DNA from 3 places in the Methylophaga sp. F-2 genome. Region 2 is predicted to be linked to each of the others. Evidence: riboswitches for the same ligand, from Rfam matches in the RefSeq annotation. Region 2 holds a riboswitch; each other region holds the start of a gene.
The links. A riboswitch is a leader RNA that binds a small molecule or an ion and turns the genes downstream of it on or off. The one in region 2 is predicted to bind cyclic di-GMP.

Region 1: another riboswitch for cyclic di-GMP. It lies ahead of AC13DA_RS07535 (autotransporter outer membrane beta-barrel domain-containing protein); the one in region 2 lies ahead of AC13DA_RS00980 (hypothetical protein).
Region 3: another riboswitch for cyclic di-GMP. It lies ahead of AC13DA_RS07150 (hypothetical protein); the one in region 2 lies ahead of AC13DA_RS00980 (hypothetical protein).

Annotation. Positions count from the first base shown of each region.
Region 1 is NZ_JBSXOF010000018.1:103,766-109,279, reverse strand. It holds gene AC13DA_RS07550 (autotransporter domain-containing protein) at 1-1,171, shown strand, start outside; gene AC13DA_RS07545 (helix-turn-helix domain-containing protein) at 1,337-2,311, shown strand; gene AC13DA_RS07540 (alpha/beta hydrolase) at 2,308-3,144, opposite strand; cyclic di-GMP riboswitch class I at 3,314-3,393, shown strand; gene AC13DA_RS07535 (autotransporter outer membrane beta-barrel domain-containing protein) at 3,413-4,792, shown strand; gene AC13DA_RS07530 (hypothetical protein) at 4,914-5,514, opposite strand, start outside.
Region 2 is NZ_JBSXOF010000010.1:27,699-33,212, reverse strand. It holds gene AC13DA_RS00985 (hypothetical protein) at 208-621, shown strand; gene AC13DA_RS00980 (hypothetical protein) at 950-1,444, opposite strand; cyclic di-GMP riboswitch class I at 1,458-1,540, opposite strand; gene AC13DA_RS00975 (hypothetical protein) at 1,857-2,537, opposite strand; cyclic di-GMP riboswitch class I at 2,555-2,639, opposite strand; gene AC13DA_RS00970 (methyl-accepting chemotaxis protein) at 3,058-4,374, shown strand; gene AC13DA_RS00965 (TMEM165/GDT1 family protein) at 4,451-5,005, opposite strand; gene alkB (DNA oxidative demethylase AlkB) at 5,341-5,514, shown strand, end outside.
Region 3 is NZ_JBSXOF010000018.1:12,738-18,251, reverse strand. It holds gene rpiA (ribose-5-phosphate isomerase RpiA) at 1-227, shown strand, start outside; gene AC13DA_RS07160 (peroxiredoxin) at 293-808, opposite strand; gene AC13DA_RS07155 (Gfo/Idh/MocA family protein) at 970-1,977, shown strand; cyclic di-GMP riboswitch class I at 2,193-2,275, shown strand; gene AC13DA_RS07150 (hypothetical protein) at 2,303-2,806, shown strand; cyclic di-GMP riboswitch class I at 3,204-3,286, shown strand; gene AC13DA_RS07145 (hypothetical protein) at 3,313-3,810, shown strand; gene AC13DA_RS07140 (PA0069 family radical SAM protein) at 3,903-4,961, opposite strand; gene AC13DA_RS07135 (SIMPL domain-containing protein) at 4,961-5,514, opposite strand, start outside.

The sequences.
Region 1 (5,514 bases), on a different contig from region 2:
AGCAGGGAATACTGTCGGCTTACGTGTAACAAGAGACGGCAATACCAGCGTAGTTCAGAGCGTCAACAGTGAAGGTTTTAAATCGGGTCGTGGTGCAGCACGCGTATTAGATGGTTTTGTGAACGGCGGCTCTACAAATACTGATATTGCAGACGTGTCAACAGCATTTGGGCGTCTTTCCAATGACCAGGAAATCACAGAAGCGGTAGCGGAAACTCTGCCTTTACTGGTGGGGGGCACCACAAAACTCGCTGCCAATACCCTGCACAGCACCAACCGCGTGATTCAAAGCCGTCAGGCCAATACCCGTGGTTTATCATCGGGTGATGCCTTCCTGACTGATAAAAACATGTGGTTAAAACCCGTGGGTAGCTGGACTCGTCAACAAGAACGTAATGGCGTTAGTGGTTATGATGCCGACTCTTACGGTTTTGTGGTGGGGATGGATGGTGATGTCAGCCAATCTAGCCGTTTAGGTCTTGCTTTGTCATATATGAACACCCGCGTTGATGGTAATGGCTTGTCATCCGGTAATAAAGCCGATATTGATGCCTATCAGTTGATTGCCTACGGTAGCCACGACTTAGCCCAGTTTGAAAATGTGGAACTGAACTGGCAAGCCGATGTGGGCATGAATAAAAACGACAGCAAACGCCAAATTAGTTTTATTGGCCGTACTGCTGAATCAGATTACGATAGCTACACCGCCCATATCGGTGTCGGCGTTGGCAAACGTTTTGAGCTGAATGAAAACAGTACGGTAATGCCAAGCATTCGTGCCGATTATGCGTATATCCGTGATGAAAGTTATACAGAAAAAGGCGCAGGGGCGATTAGTCTTGATGTGGATAGTGTGCACACCGAGGAATTTATCTTAATGGCACAAACTGATATCGACCACCAGTTAAATGATAAGACCACCTTACTAGCGAATATGGGTATCGGTTATGACCTCATCAATGACGATACCAGTATGACGGCATCGTATACCGGTGGTGGTACTGCCTTCACAACAGAAGGTATTGACCCTTCACCGTGGTTAGCCAGAGCCGGTGTTGGTGCCACCGTTAACATAAATGACTACACCGATATCACGGCTCAATATGATGTTGAAGGTCGTGAAGACTTTTTAAATCAAACGGCTTCTGTGAAATTACGTTTGTCGTTCTAAGCTAATTTTTGTCTGAAATAAGAAACGCCTCAGCAGTGATCTGTTGAGGCGTTTTGTTTGTTTTATATGCCATAAGTAATTGAATTAAGGTATATTCATTGGCTACCTTCTTTTATGGCTTTTTCTTCGAATGCTTAGTTCATATACCTGTGCCAACACATTAACATGATACCGACACAAGCTCTTGTGTATTGTGATCAGCCTTTGTTTGATGCTTATGAACAGCAGCTTGTACAAGACTGGTTACCGATTGAGATTAACCAGTTATCCGCAGGTCAGTTTTATGGGCACTACCGTGAAGTGGGTAATGAGGCGTTCAGAGTGGTGTTCGAGCAGCAAAATCAGGTAGTACATAAACGCGCCATCATCGAAAAAGACTTTTGTACCATCTCCTTCGAACGTACCACACAAAATCAGGTACGAGTATCTGAATATAATGCCTTTGAGAATTCACTATTTTTCTTGCCAGCTAATGTTGAAGTCGATATCCAGGCTGAGGGAAATGCTGAAACGGTTTATTTTCGATTTGAACAGTCGGTTTTACTTGAGTCTGCCAGAGCCATGAATCCACGGCAGTGGGAAATGCCTGTGGACAGTGTTTTAGTATTTGATGGTGTAAATCGACAACCGTTAGAGTTGTTTACTGATTACCTTTATCAATTATCAGCGATGTCTTCGGATGACGGTCAGCCAGAGCAGCAAAAACATTTAAATACTTCTGTGATGGAACATGTGCTGCTATCTTTAGATTCATCCTTACTTTTTGATGGGCAAGAAACTGATGTCGTGGCACGGCGAAGAGCGGCTAAATCAGTGAGATTAGCTATCGACTATATTCACGCTAAGCTGGACAGTCATATTTGCCCAACCATTATCGATATTTGTAAAGATGTCTGTATCAGTCAGCGTAACTTGCAATATCACTTTAAAAAAGTAATGGGCATCACCCCTAATGCCTACCTTTATCGCTTGAGATTAAATCGAGTGCGATCCCAATTACTCAGGCCTACAGATATTAATATGACGGTGACGCAAGTAGCCAGCGACTGGCACTTTTGGCATTTAGGGCGGTTTTCTAATGATTATCTACAGTTATTCGGCGAGCTACCGTCAGCGACATTACGTCGTGCATTTAATTAAGGGGCAGATTTCTTAGCGGCAGATATTTCCTGCAATAGCTCTGGCCAGTGCTCAACCCAGCAGCAATGATGAGTCATACCGGTGATTACTCTTACAGTGGGGCGTTTTGATTGAGGAAAATGTTGCTGGTATGCATTAGCCACAGCAACGGGCATGATCTTATCTTCACTCCCCACAAAATGAATTTGTGGAATGGCCTGTAATGAAGGCCACTGGTCTGCTGGATTTAATGAGCCTGTTAACGGTGAAATATGCTGTAATGTCGTCCAGTAATCAGTATCAATATTACCTGCCACAGTGACTAACTGAGAAACATCGTCTCGCTTAGCCGCTAATAACGTCGCGACAGCACCCCCACCAGAGTAACCAATAAGCCGTAAAGAAGAAGCCTGATATTGGGCTTTTAACTTATCCACGGCTTGATTCATCGCTTGTAATACCTCAGGAGAAAAGCGGGCTGAAGTCCACAGATGCTGTTCACAGCCTCCAGACCACACATATTGGCATGGGCGGGCCAGATAGACGGCATGGTTATCGAGGAGTGCGAGCTTGAGTGTTAATGGATCGATAGGGGTCGGATCTGAAGACTTTTTTCGTCGACTCAACCAGGCTAAACCATCACCTTCTATGTAAATGGTTAACTCTTTGGACGGTGAGATTTTTTCAGGGATAAAGCTTTGCAAGTTAAATGAGGCTGTAGTGATGATCTGGGATTGCCAGCCATTGAGCTGAGCTAAACGAACTGCCGTATCAGTGCGGTTTTGTGTGGTGGGTATGGATGAGCAGGCCTGTAATATCAAAAAAAGCAGGCAAATAAAGTAACGAAAAACCAAAATAGCTATCCCTTATTATTCCATCTTAGGTATGTGAAAGCACATCATATACGAGTCAGAAAATATTATCCTTAATGCCCGTCTCTCATTAATTTATACGTTTGCGAAAATCGGATAGTGCCGTTGTAGCTGTCTCTATATCATCAATCCTGGCTGGGTTGGATGCCCATATCATTATTGCCAAACTCAGCGTGAGCTGAGGACGGAAAGCTACAGACCTTAAGCTCTTAAGGTGGCTGAGTTACATAGACCGAGAGAGACTCAGAACATGCATACTCAATTTCTAAAACGTTCTTTATTCACGACCTTATTTACATCATCACTCCTATTAAGCGCTGCCGCCAGTGCTGATGGTGTTTTATCTGGAATAAACACTTCGCCTTTAACGATTGATGATGCCACGACAAGCATTGTGTCCGGAACACAGTTTCAAAATGATAGTGAGTTGTCAGTGATAGGCTGGCCTTTTTCTGTAGATCCTGTTTTAGCTAATCAGGGTACCTTTATTAATAATGGTACTTTTTATGGTAAATACAGTGATTTAAATAATTCTGGCATCTTGCTAAACACGGGAAGCCTGACCACGCATGTCAGTGATTTGAATAATGCAGCAAGTGGTCAGATTACCAATACAGGCTATATAGAGAATAAAAGTGGCAGATGGATCAATGATGGCCAAATTGATAATCAGGCTGAATTTCTGAATCAGGGCACCTTTAGCAATAACGGACAGTTGACCAATAACGATATTCTCACCAATACCGGTACTTTATCGAGTTACAGAGGCGGGACTGTTACTAATAATGGCATTTTGACCAACAGCCGGGCGGGTAAATTAAATAACTACATTGATTCTACCCTGGTGAATAATGGCACGCTGAATAATGAGGGCACATTCACTAACGCAGGTCGCTTAATTAATCAGGGTTCAATGACGAATAACTATGTCTTGACCAATGCTATTAATGACACCGTGGTGAACAATGGTGTGATGACGAATAATAAATCGATATATAACCAGAACGCCTTCGTTAACACTGGCACGTTTATTAATAATGAAAAAGCGAAATTGGTCGGTAGTGGTGCCTGGGGTGGTGATTACACTCAAACCGCAGGTCAAACCATCAATAATGGTGTCATGAGCCAAACCAGCGTCAATATTAATGGGGGTAACTTGTCAGGAACCGGCACCATTAACAGCCATGTGACGGTAAATGGTACCGGGTATGACAACTATGCCAGTCTGACCGCTGGTAACTCTATCGGTACGATGACGATTAATGGTAATTACACGCAAGGTGAATTTGGTTCGATGGTTGTGGAGTTTGATGAAACGCACTCCGATCTGCTGGATATTTCGGGTGTCGCTTCACTAGCTGGTTTATTAAGCTTTGAGTTTATTGGTGATGATGTGCAAGAAGGTACATTTAACTTCCTGACCTTTGCCAGCATTGTCGGTAGTTTTGACAGCATTATTTTACCGGCGATAAGTGGTTTTAATTTTGAAGTGGTATTTGGCGATACCTTTGCGAATCTTGTTGTAAGTCAGGCTGTGAACGCTGTGCCTATTCCTGCCGCATTTTTCTTGTTGGCACCGGTCTTATTCGGCTTTTTGGGTTTGCGTCGTAATGCGAGTTTAGTTGCATAAACATCACATATAAAGTTAAGCAAAACCGATAAAATTCAGGGCCAGTTTAAACATCTTTTTTCGTGTTTAAACTGGCCCTGAATACTGCTTATGCTGCTGTCAGTGTTTAACCATAACTGAACTAGGCCGCTTTAGAACCTGTAAGACGTGAACGACCCGCCCACATGCCAATCAGACCAAAAGCAAACAATGGCAGTGCTGCAGGTAATGGTACGGCACTAGGGTTAGAGAACTGGCTGGCAAGATACTCAGTAGAGAACATGCCATCACCAAAACCCCATGATGAGAAGTTTTTGAACTTGCCTGATAACAGCTCGCCACTATCGACGCCTAATGACAGGTAGACAAGTGCATCTGATATTTCAAATGACAAAATATCTGATAGATCAAAGTCCTTGAAGATAATGCTGTTATTACCCAAGCTGCCATCGAAGATACCTGAACTCAGCTCACCTGTGGCAGTGAGTCCGTCAACGATCACCATATCGTCACCGCTACCGAACATCACATCACCGATAATTTCACTGTTACCTGTCAGTGTCAGGCTGCTGTTACCTTGATTGGGCGCAAAATGGATAGCTGTGCCTGAACGACCGACTAAAGTACCACTGTTGGTGACGGTAACTTCAGAAGTACTGGCATCATCCGAACCAATGGCATGAACGCCTTCGATGTAACCCTCGTTGATGATGGTCAGTGGACCGGCTGTGCGAACATCACCT
Region 2 (5,514 bases):
GAGTGGACATCTCAAGTATGAATTTAGTCATCGATTGTTTGCTTATTGCTAGCCATGTTCATGATAATAGGGTTATCTGAACTGTTGAAAAAAATCAGTTAGGGACAAAACGATATGATCGTCAGTCAGTTTATGGCGAACGGTGAAATGAGAAACCCGCTCATACCCACTATGTTGGAACAAATGCACTTGGAGGCGAGAAAGTAAATGGGGGCTCTTGGTTATGAACAGGCATTTCGCCGTTACAAAGCAAAACTGAAAAATGTAAATTGGTCTGTCTGTGCCGAAACACCTGAAGGTGAGCTCGTCATAAGCTGCTGGCAGCATCGTCTGAAGATGCCCGAACGAAATGGAAAGTGGGTATACACAGATTACTTATCGAGATGGTCAGGAAACGGTAATAGTGAATTGGCGGAAAAGCTCGTCAAAGCCTTTCGAGATACTCAACCTATCAAATTGATTATTGCTGTTCCGAAAAACGGTGACGAAATAAAGAAGGTTGAAAGCGGTATCGATGGCAGCAAGATCAAAAAAGATTTCTTTGTTCGACCAGAAGTGATGGGACAGATTATAGAGTTTGATGGTGAGAACTTTGTCATTGAGTTCCAAAAATCAGTTTGAATAAGCCGGAAGTTAACCGGCGCTAATGTCACAAACTCAATAAAATCATGGGATTGCCTTGCGGTAGAAGGCAACATCGATATTGCTCTGGAGGATTTAGGAGGGGGACGCTCTATCCTGCTGAGCTACGGGGACATTGGGCAGGCATTATAACAGCGATAAGCCTGAAGCCTAAAACTCAATATTGTTTCTGAGTCATCATCACTAAAACGCGATACGCCACTGGTCAAATTAGTCTGGATTATGTGTTTTAGCTCAACGTGATTTTAAACAGACAAAAAAGCCGTCACTCTATGACGGCTTTAAACGTTTGAAATACTGAAATTAATTAGACAGCTAGTTTTGCTTTACGGCGTAAGCCCATAAAACCCAGTAGTGCAGGTGCAAACAGCAAGACAGCTGGTGGTAAAGGAACCGCAGAAACTTCGAAAGAAGTAAAGCGAACTTCACCCAGGATGTTAGTATTTATCGATTGTCCTCTGTCATCCCAAGTTATGTAAGCTAAATCGTCTGCTCCAACCCAGCTTATGCCATTAGCCAACCAAGTTTGTGTGCTAATGACAATATCGCCAGTATCAAACAGGTCAGATAATGTGTATGAGTTATAAGCAGAGCTCCAGTTAAATACGGAAAACTCTCCGAAAGACAATACGCCGTCGTTATTCAGATCTTCTCCCACAAAATTCCCAGAAAACGTAAATTCACCACCGTCATAAGTCGGCCATCCTGCATCAAAATTAGCTTTAACAACAGTCGCAGCAGAAGCTGTCAGAGATAACGTCAATAAACCCAGGCTTAATAGCATCCACACTATTTTTTTCATAAAAATCTCCATTTCATGCAGCCCAGCCCTGATGCCACTAATGCACAGCTGTAGGTTTTCCGTCCCTGACTCACATCAGGTTTGGCGATAATATGTTGAACAAAATTAATAAATTAAAGTTAACTTGCTATGGCGAGTAACAGATGAACACTTATATTCTGTTGTTAACAGGTTACTTAAATTGAATTAGAAAAAAAATCATCCTTAAGTATGATTTTTTTAAAAATTGACTTTAAATTCATAGTAAAAATTGAGTCAAAAAAATGTTCAAAGAGAATATTAACTCACGTCAACATATCTCTAATTAAGTTCAGATTAAGTAAGACTATGTGGAGTTAGGCAAGATATGTTCGATAACCAGCTTGTCATGGCCGGACAATCAGGGACAAAAAAGCCAGTATATATTGATTGATTATGCAGCTTGTTTGGCTTTACGGCGAAGTCCCATAAAACCAAGCAAAGCCGGAGCAAACATAAATGCAGCCGCTGGAATAGGCACTTCCGACACAGGCGCGATGCCTGCGGCACCTACGGTGAAGCCATGCCAGCCTTCACTTGTATGAGTAAAACTGAACGAGTCAAATAACCCTTCAAGAATAATCACTCCATGTAGCTCGGCAAAATTAGAGGTAGTAAATCCAGTACCGTCAGAATACAGGGTGGGTGATCCCGAACCGTACTTCCCTAAACCAGTACTATCAAATTTAATTTTTGTATCACCAAAATCAACATTATTTGCGTTCCAGCTGACAAGGGCAATGTAAGGATTCAGCACTGTTTCTGAAAATTTTATTTCTACTGTACCATCGGTACTCAAACCGATAATTTCACGTGATGATGGAAGATTGCTAACCGTCCCCTTGGTGTAGGCATTACCCCACCAATTATCTGTCGCTCCCGATTCTATGAAATAAGCATCAGAACTTGAGCTAAAACCAACACTGACATTGTCACTACCAAACGCCATGGTTCCAGATGCAGTTTTTTGACTTGTTTTTGTCCAGTCTGTCCAGCCAATATTTGCAGCATGAGCCGATATCGTTAACATCGATGCTGACAGAGCAAGGGTTGTTGCAAAAAATTTTTTATACATGTCCCATATCCCAATAATTTTGCAACCCAGCCCTGTCAAGACTTCAATATACAGCTGTAGGCTTTCCGTCCCTGACTCACATCAGGTTTGGCGTTAATGTGTTGAACACGATGAAATAATAATATAACTATTTAATTTCGCAACAGGTAACCACCAACAATCAGTTGCGCACTATTAACTCGCCTTAATTAATTAAAAATTACATTGTACTTTGGTACTAATTTATTAAAAAAAGACATTCCATTTTTCCTCAACACAATGCTTATAGAGGAAAATTCGATACGTTTTCAGCATAAGTGAAAAATAACTTAATCCTCACTCGGAAGAACACAATTTACCCATATCCACCCACCGTGTTTGAAATGCAAAAGTCAGTACCCCCCATTAAGATCATTAACTTACCAGTAACGTGATAGACATCATGCTTTCGTATAAAAGCAGTTAACTTTTACTTTTCACTGCCGATATAAGATGCATACAATTAAATTGCACACTATTTGCAAAGAGGCGAAAAAAAGACATGTTTGGTAAAACAAAGCAGTTAATCACCGAGAATGCGGTATTAAAAAACGAACTCACTCCCTTGCTGGAGATTTTCACCGCAATGCAGTCATCACTCGCCATTATTGAGTTCACACCTGAAGGTATCATCACTGCAGTAAACGACAATTTTTCTCGGGTAACAGGTTATTCCTCTTCTGAACTGATAGGACAGCATCATCAACTGTTATGCGATAAATCCGAAGTTGAATCTTCCCGATATAAAGATTTTTGGAAGCATCTAAAGAACGGTGAGTATTTTTCAGGGGAAGTATTACGCAAGCATAAAAACGGCCATGATATATGGCTGGAAGCCAATTATTTCCCAATAAAAAATGGTGAAGGCCGTGTCGTTAAAATTTTTAAGATTGCTAACGATGTGACCGAACGTGTAGAACATTCTCGTAGTAATGATAGTTTGCTATCTGCAATCGATCGTTCAATGGCTATCATAGAGTTTGATATGGGAGGTCGTGTCACCAATGCCAATCAAAATTTTCTGAGCCTTATGGGATATAAGCTTGATGAAGTGAAAGGACAGCACCATAGAATTTTTTGTGACTCAGACTATGTAAAAAGTCCTGAATATGCCAAGTTCTGGGAACAATTGAATGAGGGACGTTTTATTGCAGACAATTTTAAACGGATAAATAAATATCAATCTGCTGTTTGGTTGGAAGCCACCTATAACCCTATATTCGATAGTAATGGCAAGCCCTATCGAGTCATTAAATTTGCCACTGACATTACTGAAAAAGTTCGCCGTTCCGAGGAAGAAAAAGCGGCCGCTAACACAGCCTATACAATATCACTGGAGACAGAAAAGTTATCCTCGACAGGTGAAGATATTATTTTTAAAACCATTGATAAACTTGAAGAATTGAAACAACAATTCAGTCATTCATCAACCGAGTTGGAACAGCTAGGTGTAGAAACCGCACAAATATCATTTATCGTTAAAACGATCAGCGATATCACTGAACAAACAAACTTACTCGCCTTAAATGCCGCAATAGAAGCTGCAAGAGCGGGTGATAGTGGGCGTGGTTTTGCTGTTGTGGCTGATGAAGTTCGCTCACTGGCGACACGGACCTCACAATCAACGGCCGAAATAGCGAGCATGATTAATAAAATCCAGTCTAAAAGTGATTCCGTCATAAAAAGTATGTCCGGAAGCATGTCGGGTGTCGAATCAGGCGTTGAGTTTGCTAATACCGCAGGGAATACCATCAGCCAAATCAGAAGCGGTGCAAAAAAAGTCGTGGAAGTGGTAGAAAATTTATCGAATCTTCACTAACACTATTAGTGATAAACCATCGAGCCGCACACAGGTGTGTGGCTCGATAATATTTATTGTGCCCTTGTCACAGGGTTTACCATGGAATAATGGTTAAACCAACAATAACAAATACTAGGGAAGCAGCCCATCTAGCCACATTCAAAGGGATCACTTTCAACATGGCTTCTCCTGCGTATACTACTGGAACATTGGCTAATAACATGCCAATTGTCGTGCCCAGTGTCACCATAAAAATATTTTGGTAGGTTGCAGCAAGCGCAATAGTAGCGACTTGCGTTTTATCACCAATCTCAGCAATGAAAAATAACACGGTGGTAACGACAAACGCCCCGTATCTAGCATATTTAATCGCATCATCATCTTCCTTGTCTGGTATCAATAACCAAGCGGCCATCGCAATAAAACTCAAGCCCAGTATCCACTGACCTGTTGGACCAAGAATAAATTGTCCAAGCCAGGTGCCCAGCCAGGCAGATGCAGCATGATTGAGGAGTGTAGCAACAAGGATTCCAGCCACGATGGCTGATTTATGGCTAAAACGTGCAGCTAGCATTAAAGATAAAAGCTGGGTTTTATCACCAATTTCCGCTAGCGAAACCGTGAGAACAGAAGTAAAGAAAGCATCCATTAAATAAACTCCGGCGGGATAACAATACCAAGACAAACAACGATCTCCCGCCAAGAGGAATCATTATTTGTCTTAGGTCTTGTCAATACCAGCAAGCTGGTACGAAACTGCCATGGACCTTGAGGGTCCAATTATGTTGACAGCTTCAAACACCGGTAGGTGAGTAGACTACTCCCCCAAGACGATGACAATATTGTAGCTGTTATCTAACTATTTGCCTATGGTTAATCTGCATTTTTTATTGGCGGCTTTTATCCAATGAGCGCATTATCCAATCGCAGGTAACAACACTCATCAACTTAATTAATCTGCTATAAACGTATACTGAAAATACAATGTCTGACATGGTTATCAAACTTGCAGAGCAAAGCTACCTTCTTAAAGGAGTAGCAAAACAGATTGCAGAAAACTTGCTCACTGAAATAAATCAGATAAGCGCACTCTCCCCTTTTCGACAAATGTCGACTAAGCGCGGATATTATGTAGGAGCAAAAATGACCAATTGTGGT
Region 3 (5,514 bases), on a different contig from region 2:
AACAAGGTGGTCAAGGCCAGCTTCGACTAAATGCCTCGGGGGATAATGTTGCTGTTACAGCAAGTGGTAGTCTGGTGCTTGATATGCAATTTAAACAAATGGATAGCTTAGAGCTAACCATGATTCTGGATACCATTCCCGGCATAGTCGAGCATGGGATTTTCAGTGACACCGCATCAGCCATTTTTATTGGTGGTGAATTTGAGGTGGAAGAACACTGGCGATAACGTTAGCCATCAGTGAATGAGAAAGGGGAGTGAAACTCCCCCAACTCAAATATTTGTGATGTTGCTTAGGATTTTTTTAGTTCATCCAAAATGGTTTCTGCTTTAGATTTACCAAACTCGCCTGAGCCTTCAACGCCGATATAAGTCACCACACCATCTTTCAGGATGCAGGCAAAGCGATAACAACGTACACCCATTCCTCCGGCAGTTAAGTCTCTATCTAAGCCCATGGCTTTGGTCAGCTCGGCACTACCATCAGCCATCATTCTGACCTTGCCTTCATTATTTACTTGTCGGCCCCAGGCGCCCATGACAAAAGCATCGTTAACAGCCATGCACCAGATTTCATCGGCGCCAGCCGCTTTGATCTCATCTGCTAATCGGATAAAGCCAGGTAAGTGTTCTTCAGAGCAGAGTGGGGTGAATGCACCCGGAACACCGAAAAGAACAATGGTTTTTCCTTCAGTCAATGATTGAACATTCTGTGGTTGAGGGTTGACAGGGCAGCCACTGCTCGCCGAAAAATCAACACACTCAGAAAGTGTCGCTGCGGGAATTTTCTGTCCAACTTCGATTGTCATAATTGCTCCTTAATCCGTTATTTTTATTTACAGGGTGTCTAGCATAAGGCAATCGCTGACAGATAAAAACACTATGAAACATGCGGTTTTATGAGTTTGGAATTGTGCTGTCGAGTCGATATCATGGTGATCACTAAATTGAATTAAAGGGATATAAACACATGGCTGAAAAACAATTACGCTGGGGAATTTTAGGTGCTGCTCGTGTTAACGAAAAACTACTGCCCGCTATTGTTGAAGCAGCTAATGCGGAGCTGGTAGCTATTGCCAGTCGTCGTCCTGGGGCGGCGGCAGAAGTGTTGCAAAAACTGGCACCACAACAAACGTCGGTAGAAACGCTGGATGATCCGGAAGCATTACTTTCTCATCCAAATATTGATGCCATCTATCTACCGATGTCGAATGAAGAACATGCCGAGTGGGCACTCAAAGCCATCAATCATGGTAAACATGTGTTGATCGAAAAACCGATGGCGCTGACAGTAGCCGATATTGACGCCATTGAAGCCGCTGCAAAAGCAAATAATGTAACAGTCATGGAAGGCTTTATGTATATCTTCCATCCTCAGCATGAGTATGTAAGACAGTTAATTAATGACGGCAAGGTCGGTGACGTGCGTACGGTAAAAACGGCGTTTGCATTCCCGATGAAACCAGCGCGAATGTATCGTATTGATCGTGATATCAATGATGGTGGCGGTGCTATGTGGGATATTGGTCCTTATGCCATTCATACGGCAAGATTGTGGTTTGATAATGAGCCTGTCGCTGCCATGGCAATGGCTAAGCTTAATGACAGTGGTGCTGATGTTAGCTTAAGCGGGGTGTTTGATTTTGATGATGGTAAGTTTGCTCACTTTGAAATGAGCTTTGAACATGCCAGACGAAGTGAATATGAAATTATTGGTACCAAGGGTGGCATTAAATGTCACACCGTTTGGCAACCTGAAACTGAAGAAGCCACGATTAGCTGGTGGAATGATGAAGAAGAACAAACCGTATTAATACCAAAGGCTAATCATTTTAACCTGGAAATAGAACACTTCTCTGGTTGCATCTTAGAAGGGAAAGCCCCCAAACTGTCATTAGCTGATGCCAGATATAATTGTGCCGCAATTTGTGCTGCCATTGCCTCCGTTCGACAGTCAAAAAAAATCTACATTGATTGAGTCTATGAAGTAAATTGCAAATCCCTCACAGCACCATTTAGTTGAATAGTAAAAATTTTCAAACATAAACGAACATTTGTACATGCACTTTTAATTAAGGCCTAATTAATGGTAGGGTAAATTAACAACAATGTTTGTTGTTATATATAACTTGTTGTCTATGTACTTTCGTACAATCAATTCAACAGTTATCTCGACTCAACACATTCGTGATGGGTTGTTATAGCCAAACTTGTCGTGAGGCAAGGACGGAAAGTTACAGATCTTTAATCTTTACAAAGATGGCTGAGCTGCATTGCTTTGTAACAATCAAGGAGTACCAGATATGAAACAAGCGATGCTATTCACAATAGCTTTATTTGCTACAACATCAATTAACGCAGCTACACTAACTATTCAGCCTACAGGCTCAACTAATGCCACTCAGACAACGTCTGTAGATACGGGAACCACGGTATTGGGTAGTGGTACAGTTACTAGTGGTGACGAACCATGGAGTTCTACCTACGACGTTACTACAACGGATGATACATCTACCGTTATTGAGTGGTCATTTAACCCAGTAGCGGCACTCACTCAAGCTACTCTCTCGTTTGATAATGGTGTTGACCCTGTCCAAATATTTGATATTTCAGGCGATTTCAGGTTCACAGGTTTACTCTATGCTGGAACAGTTGCCTCTATTGACCTACTCAACGGCAATAGAAATGTATTCAAATATGATGTCTCACTTCAGTCCGTTTCTGAAGTGCCTGTTCCTGCTGCATTTTTTCTTCTAGCACCGGCCTTATTAGGCTTTATTGGCCTTCGTAGAAAAAGCGCACTTTAGTGTGGAAGGTCTGAACCATCTGATGGAAGACATTTCGATATCTAATTTAGATGTCGAATGTCAGCAAAAAGCCGTGGTTGATACTACGGCTTTTTTATTGTGTAAGCGATTTGAATCAAGACGAATGAGTTTGTAGAACTTTCATCTGGAATTCACAGTTACTACTATGTTTTCGTTCGCTGGCTTTAGCGGTAAAAAATATCAACTAAATTGGACAGACTTAAAATTCACAACCAGTTCACAGTTTTATTGTGATAATGTTCACGCGATCAGACAAATGCTGTGAGTTACGTCCCAGATTTAACTAATAGAGCTGGTAGTCTCCTACTGTGATTTGTACTATCGACTCGTCTGAAATGGTTCAGACGAACACATCATTAAAAGTCTTAATAATGTGATTTTTTAAAGCCAAACTCGTCGTGAGGCGGGGTCGGAAAGCCACGGGTCTCTGGTTTGATTGGAGATGGCTGGGTTGCATTGCTTCATATATTAAATAGGAATTTATTATGAAAAAAGCGATGCTATTTGTTGTAGCTCTTTTGTTTTCGGTCAGTGTTAATGCCGCTACGTTGTCTATGTCTACTGCTGGTTCTTCTTTTGACCAGGATGTCGATGTATCAAACGGTAGTGTAGTTTTAGGTGGTGGCACAGTAAGTGAAGGACCTGGTACATGGTTCTCACAGTTTGATGTTAGTACAGACGCTGATACAGCTGTTAAAGTTGAGTGGTCGTTTAATCCTACTAGTTCATTAGCAGGGGCCACATTAAGATTTAACAACGGTGTTGATGGTATTCAGTTGTTTAACATTACCGGTGACTTTAGTTTTACAGCAATGATTTACCAAGGGTACACAGCATGGGTTGACATCATTGATGCAACTAGAAATGTATTTAAATATGATGTTTCTGTGTCAGCTGTACCAGTACCTGCTGCATTGTTTTTATTCGCACCAGCCCTATTAGGTTTCTTGGGTCTGCGTAGAAAAACAGCAGTAGCTGCATAAAACTTGAAGTAAAAAATCAAGTTAACAATTGTTAGTTAGATTGAAAGGGGAACTTCGGTTCCCCTTTTTTATGGCTACTAAATATTTTCTTTTTAAAACAAGCTCATTTGCTTTGTTGGTTTATGAAATAAGTCGGTTCTCAGAACCGCTGGAGACTTGTTTAATGGGTATTTCTTGACCGCAACTTCGAATCGTTTTTTGATCATTTCTGCATATAGCCCCTGACCTTCAAGCCTGTAACCAAACCTTGGATCATTTGTTTTGCCATTTCTGGAGTCTTTAATACGATTTATGACATGCTCTGCCTTGTCAGGATAATGAGTATGTAGCCAATCATTAAAGAGGGGGCTGACCTCTCTTGGTAATCTAACGAAAATATAGTCTATATTTTCAGCCCCTGCTTGTGCCGAAGCATCAATAATATTTTCTAGTTCTGTATCAGTCAGAACAGGAATGACTGGGGCAATAAGCACAGATACAGGAATTCCATTTGCCTTCAATGTCTCAACTGTTTGCAGTCGACGTTGTGGACTGCTGGCGCGAGGTTCGAGTTTCCTGGCAAGTGTTTTATCCAGTGTTGTAATGGATAGATGAACATTTACCAATTGCTTCTCAGCGAGCTGTTTGAGTAAATCAACATCACGTTCTATCAATGAAGATTTAGTCACAATATTAACTGGATGACTGAACTCAATCATCACCTGAAGTAGTTCCCGAGTAAGGTTGTAGTGGCGTTCGATGGGTTGATAGGGATCGGTGTTGGCGCCTAATGATAATGTTGAACAGCGATAGTTTTTTGCCATCAACTCATCTCGCAGTAATTTTGCGGCATTGGGTTTGATGGTTAACTTTGTTTCAAAATCGATCCCTGGTGAGAGTCCCAGATAAGCATGTGAAGGACGGGCGTAGCAGTAAATACAGCCATGCTCGCAGCCACGATATGGATTAATTGATTGCTGAAAGGGAAGGTCAGGTGATTGGTTTCTACTAATAATACTACGAGGGGATTCTACACTCACTTCTGTTAAGTTGTTGGCTGGTCCATCATGAAACCAGCCATCATCAATTTCAGTGCGTTGAAACTTATTGAAACGGCCATCGATATTATTAAGCGTTCCCCGGCCTTTTTGTATTTTTGCGTTTTCTGACATTAGTCAGACAAGTAATACTCTATCGTTGACACAACACGAACGTTTTTGATCTGTGGATTATTATTATCGCGTGCACTAATGCTGAACTGGCCTTGGCTAGCTTTACGGATCTTGCCGAGTGTACTATCTGAATCCTGCGCAAATTTTTCAGCAACTTCACGTGCTTTTCTGGTTGCTTCTTCAATCATTTGCGGTTTGACTTCATTAAGACGAGTAAACAGATATTCAGGTTGGGCAGCGTAGTTATTGCCTGTTAAAACGATACCTTGCTTACCCAGTTCAGAAAGTTGCCCCATCACTTGTCGGACGGTATCAATGGCATCCGAATAAACCGTGACGGTTTGAACCGCCGTATAACGAAATTCAGCACGCTCATTACCCCCATATTGCTGGGCAGATTTATCTGTAATGGCAGGTGCACTGATAGTGACATCAGCACGTTTGATTCCAAGTTTAGTCAGGAAGGAGATGATGGTATTGGTATTGGCATCAACATCATTGTATAAGGCTTGCAAATTATTACTTGCGAGCGTGAATTGGATAGGCCATATCA